2 regions of the Halomonas sp. M4R1S46 genome follow, and region 1 is predicted to be linked to the other one. Evidence: predicted binding sites of a transcription regulator. Region 1 holds the regulator's gene; the other holds the start of a gene.
What was found. Region 1 encodes sigma-54, which starts transcription at its own class of promoters, with help from an activator protein. Its sites were predicted from a motif close to TGGCACNNNNNTTGCTNT; they were not measured.
Positions count from the first base shown of each region.

Region 1 (3,409 bases):
GATCGCCTCCGCCAGGGTCATCTGGCTGTCCCGGGTCAGGGGGTGGCGGCGACGGGTCGCCGAGTAGCGCTCCAGCAGGATACGGGCATCGGTGGTCAGGTAGACCACCTGGCAGTGGATGTTGCGGGCCCGCACGTCCTCGAGCAGGGCAGGGAAGCGTTCCAGGGCGTGGGGCAGGTTGCGGGCATCGATGCTCACGGCGATGGAGCTGCGCAGCGACTGGCCGCTGCGCAGCTCGTCCACCAGGGGGCCGAGCAGCATGGCCGGAAGATTGTCGATGGCGTAGTAGCCGAGGTCCTCCAGGGCCTGCAGTGCGATCGACTTGCCCGAGCCGGAGCGGCCGCTGATGATCACGAGCTGCATGGGGGATCTCCTGGTCGGGGCCGGCCGGCCCGGGCCGGCTAGCCGTTGCCGTCGGCCGGTGTCTGTCGTCGGATGGCCTCGGTGAGGCGGTCGTGGAGCTCCTGCTGGCTCTCGGCGTGGCGCAGGGCGCTGCGGGTTTCGGCGTCGTTCATCACCCCGGCCACCTGGCCGAGCAGGGCGAGGTGGGCATCGTCCGCCTCCTCGGGCACCAGCAGCACGAACACCAGGTCGACGGGATCACCGTCCACGGCGTCGAAGTCCACCGGCTCGGCGAGCCGGAGGAAGCCGGCGATGGGTGCCTTGCAGTGGGGGTTGCGGGCATGCGGGATGGCCACCCCGTGGCCGATGCCGGTGCTGCCGAGGCGCTCGCGGCCGATCAGCCGGCTGAAGACCTCCTGGCTGTCGAGGCTCGGGGTGTTCTGGGCGATGAAGGTGCTGAAGAATTCCAGGACCCGCTTCTTGCTTCCCCCCGGCACCGCGAAGAGCGTGCGCTCGGGGGGCAGGATGGTTTCCAGTGACATGGGGCGGCTCAACGGACGCCGGCGGCGCCCTGAGCGCGAGCCTGGGTCTTTTCCTTGTGCTTGACCAGCTGGCGATCCAGCTTGTCGGCGAGGGCATCGATGGCGGCGTACATGTCACCGTCCATGGCTTCGGCATGAAGATCGGCACCGGCGGCATGCAGGGTGCAAGCGGCCTGCTGGCGTTCCTTCTCGACGGAGAGCGTGACCTGCACGGTCGTGATGTTGTCGTAGTGGCGTTCCAGGCGCGTGAGCTTTTCCTGCACATAGTCACGCAGGGGGTCGGTCAGTTCCACGTGGTGGCCGGTGAGATTGACTTGCATGACACGCTCCTTGCTCCTTGGGTGGTGCCTCGATTGTAACCCTTTTTGGTGCCGTGCAAACCCCCCGTGCCAGGGGCCCTTCCACGCTGTCGACGGCGCCGCCGGACGGCATCAGGCGAGGCGCTTGCGCTGGCTCGACGAGGGGATGTGCATGGCCTCGCGGTACTTGGCCACGGTGCGCCTGGCCACCTCGATGCCTTCCTCGGCGAGCAGGTCGACGAGCTTGCTGTCCGACAGCGGCTTGCGCGGCGGCTCCTCCTGGATCAGCTTGCGGATGCGGGCGCGGATCGCGGTGCTGGAATGGGCCTCGTCACCACCGCCCACCTGGCTGGAGAAGAAGTACTTGAGCTCGAACACGCCCCGCGGGGTGTGGATGAACTTCTGGGTGGTGACCCGGGAGATGGTCGACTCGTGCATCTCCACGGCCTGGGCGATATCGGCGAGGATCAGCGGCCTCATGGCCTCCTCGCCGCGTTCCAGGAAGTCCAGCTGGCGGGCCATGACCTCGCGACCGACGCGCAGCAGGGTGTCGTTGCGGCTGGTCAGGCTCTTGAGCAGCCAGCGCGCCTCCTGGAGGTGGTCCTTGAGGAACTGGTTGTCCTGGCTCTTGTCGGCACGCTTGATCAGTGCCGCATAGTCGGGCTGGATACGCAGCCGCGGCAGCGCCTCCGGGTTGAGCTCGATCCGCCAGCCCTGCTCGCTGGGGCGGGCGATCAGGTCGGGGATCACGTAGTCGCTGTCGCCGGCGGCGAAGGCACTGCCCGGGCGCGGATCGAGGCCGCGTATCAGCGCGATCACCTCGTCGAGCACGGCATCTTCCAGCCCCAGCCGGCGCTTGAGCAGGCGCCGGTCGTTGCCGGCCAGGGCCTCGAGGAACTGGCGGACCAGCCGCCGGGCCTGGGGGAGCAGGGGGGTGTCCTGGGGCAGGGCGGCGAGCTGCAGCAGCAGGCACTCGCGCAGGTCCCGGGCGAAGACCCCGGTGGGCTCGAACTGCTGAAGGCGCAGCAGCACGCCCTCGACCTCGCGGGTGGCGAGCCCCTCCAGGCCCTGGGGGCGCAGCCCCTCGCGCAGCTCGTCGAGGGACTGCTCCAGGTAGCCATCGCCGTTCACGGCGTCGATCAGGCTCTCGGCGATGTGCGTCTCCCGCTCGCCCAGGCCGCTCATGGCCAGCTGCCAGGTCAGGTGGCCCTGCAGGCTCTGGCCGGCGGCCTGGCGTTCGAAGTCCGGGGCCTCGCCGCCACTGCCCAGGCCGGCGTCCTGGAAGGTGTCGGCCCAGTCGCTGTCCACGGCCAGCTCGTCGGGGATCTCGCTGGCCCAGTCGTCGTCCGCGGCCTCGCTGACGGCCTGTTCGCCGAACTCATCCTCCATTTCCAGCATCGGGTTGGCCTCCAGGGCCTGCTGGATCTCCTGGCGCAGGTCCAGGGTGGAGAGCTGCAGCAGGGCGATGGCCTGCTGCAGCTGGGGGGTCATGGTCAGCTGGGTGCCGACGCGGAGTTGCAGGGAAGCCTTCATGGCCATGGGGGGATCCATTCGACTGGCGATGAAGCCACCACCCTAGTGCGCCGGAGGGAGGCATGCAAGCCCCGAGGCTAGCAATTAGCGTGCCAATGGCAAACAGCGTGCCTGTCGTCGCTTGGCGACATTATATCAGTAACTTACCAATAAGGGTCGGCTCACAGGCGGAAGTCCTGGCCCAGATAGACGTCGCGGACCTTCTGGTTGGCGAGGATTGCCTCGGCATCGCCCTCGGCGATGATCTGGCCGTCGCCGACGATGTAGGCCCCGTCGCAGATGTCGAGGGTCTCGCGCACGTTGTGATCGGTGATCAGCACGCCGATCTCGCGGGCCTTGAGCTGGCGAATGATGCCCTTGATCTCGCCCACCGAGATCGGGTCGACCCCGGCGAAGGGCTCGTCGAGCAGGATGAAGTCAGGTTCGGTGGCCAGGGCGCGGGCGATCTCGACTCGCCGACGCTCGCCGCCGGACAGGCTCATGCCCGGGTTGTCGCGGATATGGGTGACGTGGAAGTCCTCCAGCAGCTGCTCCAGGCGGGCCTGGCGGCCGGCGCGGTCGAGGTCCCGGCGGGTCTCGAGGATGGCCATGATGTTGTCGGCCACGGAGAGCTTGCGGAAGATCGAGGCCTCCTGGGGCAGGTAGCCGATGCCGGCCCGGGCGCGCTCGTGCATGGCGGTGCCGGAGAGGTCC
Region 1 covers NZ_CP107008.1:1,220,418-1,223,826, forward strand. Annotated here, with positions in the region: gene rapZ (RNase adapter RapZ) at 1-363, opposite strand, end outside; gene ptsN (PTS IIA-like nitrogen regulatory protein PtsN) at 402-884, opposite strand; gene hpf (ribosome hibernation-promoting factor, HPF/YfiA family) at 893-1,204, opposite strand; gene OCT48_RS05780 (RNA polymerase factor sigma-54) at 1,316-2,722, opposite strand; gene lptB (LPS export ABC transporter ATP-binding protein) at 2,878-3,409, opposite strand, start outside.

Region 2 (3,409 bases), 1.5 Mb from region 1:
GCCCAGCACCAGCATCACGAGTGCCTTGTTCATGCGTCTCTCCTGGATGGCCGTTGGGCGCTCCCTGCCCCATGAGGCAGCAGGGCGGCACCCTATGACAAGCCTAGCCCAGAAGTGGCGGCTCACGGAACGCCGTTGCAGCCTCGCCGGATGGCCGGAGCGCGGTGATGGGCTTCGCCCGAGGCGTCGCCGGGCATGTGCGGCTGCCCTGAAAAAAAGAGGCACGCCCGATGGGCGTGCCTCTGAGTGCCGGACGCGGCGCCTGGGCGCCGCCGCCATCAGCAGCTGTAGTACATGTCGAACTCGACCGGATGGGTGGTCATGCGCAGGCGCTCGACGTCCTCTTCCTTGAGCTCGATGTAGGCATCGATCATGTCGTCGGTGAAGACGCCACCCTCGACCAGGAAGGCGCGATCGGCGTCCAGCGCCGCGAGCGCCTGGTCGAGGCTCTCGGCCACGGTAGGCACTTCCTTGCCCTCTTCCGGCGGCAGGTCATAGAGGTTCTTGTCCATGGCATCGCCGGGGTGGATCTTGTTCTTGATGCCGTCGATACCGGCCATCAGCATCGCTGCGAAGCACAGGTAGGGGTTGGCGGTCGGGTCCGGGAAGCGGGCCTCGACACGCTTGCCCTTGGGGCTGGCGGTGTAGGGGATGCGGATGGAAGCGGAGCGGTTGCGGGCGCTGTAGGCCAGCATCACCGGCGCCTCGAAGCCCGGCACCAGACGCTTGTAGGAGTTGGTGGAAGCGTTGGTGAAGGCGTTCAGGGCCCGGGCGTGCTTGATGATGCCGCCGATGTAGTACAGCGCCATCTCGGAGAGGCCCGCATACTCGTCGCCGGCAAACTGGTTCTGGCCGTTCTTCCAGAAGGACTGGTGGACGTGCATGCCGGAGCCGTTGTCGCCGACCAGGGGCTTGGGCATGAAGGTGGCGGTCTTGCCGTAGGCATGGGCCACGTTGTGCACGACGTACTTCATTTCCTGCAGCTCGTCGGCCTTCTTCACCAGGGTGTTGAACTTCACGCCGATCTCGTTCTGGCCGGCGTTGGACACCTCGTGGTGATGCACCTCGACGGACTGGCCGATGGCCTCCAGGGTGTTGCACATGGCGCCGCGGATGTCGTGGAAGCTGTCCACCGGGGGCACCGGGAAGTAGCCGCCCTTGACCCGCGGACGGTGGCCCAGGTTGCCGCCCTCGACCTGACGGTCGGTGGCCCAGGCGCCCTCCTCGGAGGTGATCTTGTACATGGCGCCTTCGATGTCGGCCTTCCAGTGCACCTCGTCGAAGATGAAGAACTCGGGCTCCGGGCCGAAGAAGGCGGTGTCGCCCAGGCCGGTGGACTGCAGGTAGGCCTCGGCGCGCTTGGCGATGGAGCGCGGGTCGCGCTCGTAGCCCTGCATGGTGGCCGGCTCGATGATGTCGCAGCGCAGCACCAGGGTGGCGTCTTCGGTGAAGGGGTCGAGGAAGCCGGTGCCGTCCTCCGGACGCAGGATCATGTCGGACTCGTTGATGCCCTTCCAGCCGGAGATGGAGGAGCCGTCGAACATCTGGCCGTTCTCGAAGAACTCCTCATCGACGTCGCGGGCCGGAATGGTGACGTGCTGTTCCTTGCCGTGGGTGTCGGTGAAGCGCAGGTCGATCCACTTCACATCATGCTCTTCGATCAGGGCGAGCGTCTTCTCGGACATGAGGTCCTCCACTAGATGGCTTGGTTTCGGGTATTCCGCTTGTTCTCTGCCGCCGGGTGCCGGCAAGCCGGCCTGTCCAGACGACGTTGTAGCATGCCATGGGCTCACTGCCCACGACGCCATGCACGACCATGGCACTGCCCATGAGCAAGCAGAAAGCATGCCAGCTTGCCGATGCCTCCTCCCGTAACCACGATAAGACGCTGAACAGGAACAGGAAAAAACTTCTCCCGCGACATTGCCCTGCATCGGTGCCCGAGGAATGCCCCGCCATGAAGCATGTCGGCGCCCCGAAAATGCCCTCTTATGGCGCACAAGAAAAAGGGATGCACCACAATGATGCACGACGGCGGCGACTCGCCGTGCCCCGCCTCGCCCGTCGGGGCCCCGCTGGGGAACCGGCGCCGTCCCTGCAGGTCATTGAATCCATGGACTCGCCGAACTTGTTGGACGGATTCCCGCCAACAAGGCTGGTAGCGGTCATGGCCCTGACCCTATAATGCGGCCCCACTTTTCCCAGCAGGATCCCGTCGTGATCGAGAATCTTCGCAACATCGCCATCATCGCTCACGTCGACCACGGCAAGACCACCCTGGTCGACAAACTCCTCCAGCAGTCCGGCACCCTGGACCGCAAGGCGGAGGGCCAGGAGCGCATCATGGACTCCAACGACCAGGAGAAGGAACGCGGCATCACCATCCTGGCCAAGAACACGGCGATCCGCTGGCAGAGCCCGGAAGAGCAGGACTACCACATCAATATCGTCGACACCCCCGGACACGCCGACTTCGGCGGCGAGGTCGAGCGCGTCATGTCCATGGTCGACTCGGTCCTGCTGATGGTCGACGCGGTGGACGGCCCCATGCCGCAGACCCGCTTCGTCACCCAGAAGGCCTTCGACCAGGGCCTCAAGCCGATCGTGGTGGTCAACAAGATCGACCGTCCCGGCGCCCGCCCGGACTGGGTCATCGACCAGATCTTCGACCTGTTCGACAACCTCGGCGCCTCCGATGAGCAGCTCGACTTCCCGATCATCTACTGCTCCGCCCTCAACGGCGTCGCCGGCCCCGAGCCCGACGAGCTGGCCGACGACATGACCCCGATGTTCCAGGCCATCGTCGACATCGTCGAGCCGCCCAAGGTCGAGCTCGACGGCCCGCTGCAGATGCAGATCTCGGCGCTGGACTACAACAGCTACGTGGGCGTCATCGGCCTGGGCCGCATCACCCGCGGCGCCATCCAGCCCAACCAGCAGGTCATGGTGGTCACCAAGGAAGGCAAGGAACGCAAGGGCAAGGTCGGCCAGGTGATGACCCACATGGGCCTGGAGCGGGTGCAGACCGAGCAGGCCACCGCCGGCGACATCGTCTGCATCACCGGCATCGACGCCCTGGCCATCTCCGACACCCTGTGCGACCCGGCCGCCGTCGAGGCGCTGCCGCCGCTGACCGTGGACGAGCCCACCGTGTCCATGACCTTCCAGGTCAACGACTCGCCCTTCGCCGGCAAGGACGGCAAGTTCGTCACCAGCCGCAACATCAAGGATCGCCTCGACCAGGAGCTGATCCACAACGTGGCGCTGCGCGTCGAGCAGGGCGAGACCCCGGAGAAGTTCATCGTCTCGGGCCGCGGCGAGCTGCACCTCTCGGTGCTGATCGAGACCATGCGTCGCGAGGGCTTCGAACTGGCCGTGGGTCGCCCCGAGGTGATCATCCGCGAGATCG
Region 2 covers NZ_CP107008.1:3,987,064-3,990,472, forward strand. Annotated here, with positions in the region: gene OCT48_RS18430 (DUF4124 domain-containing protein) at 1-33, opposite strand, end outside; gene glnA (glutamate--ammonia ligase) at 279-1,685, opposite strand; gene typA (translational GTPase TypA) at 2,218-3,409, shown strand, end outside.
Region 2: the regulator sigma-54 is predicted to act here: its motif matches at 1,834-1,851, upstream of glnA (glutamate--ammonia ligase).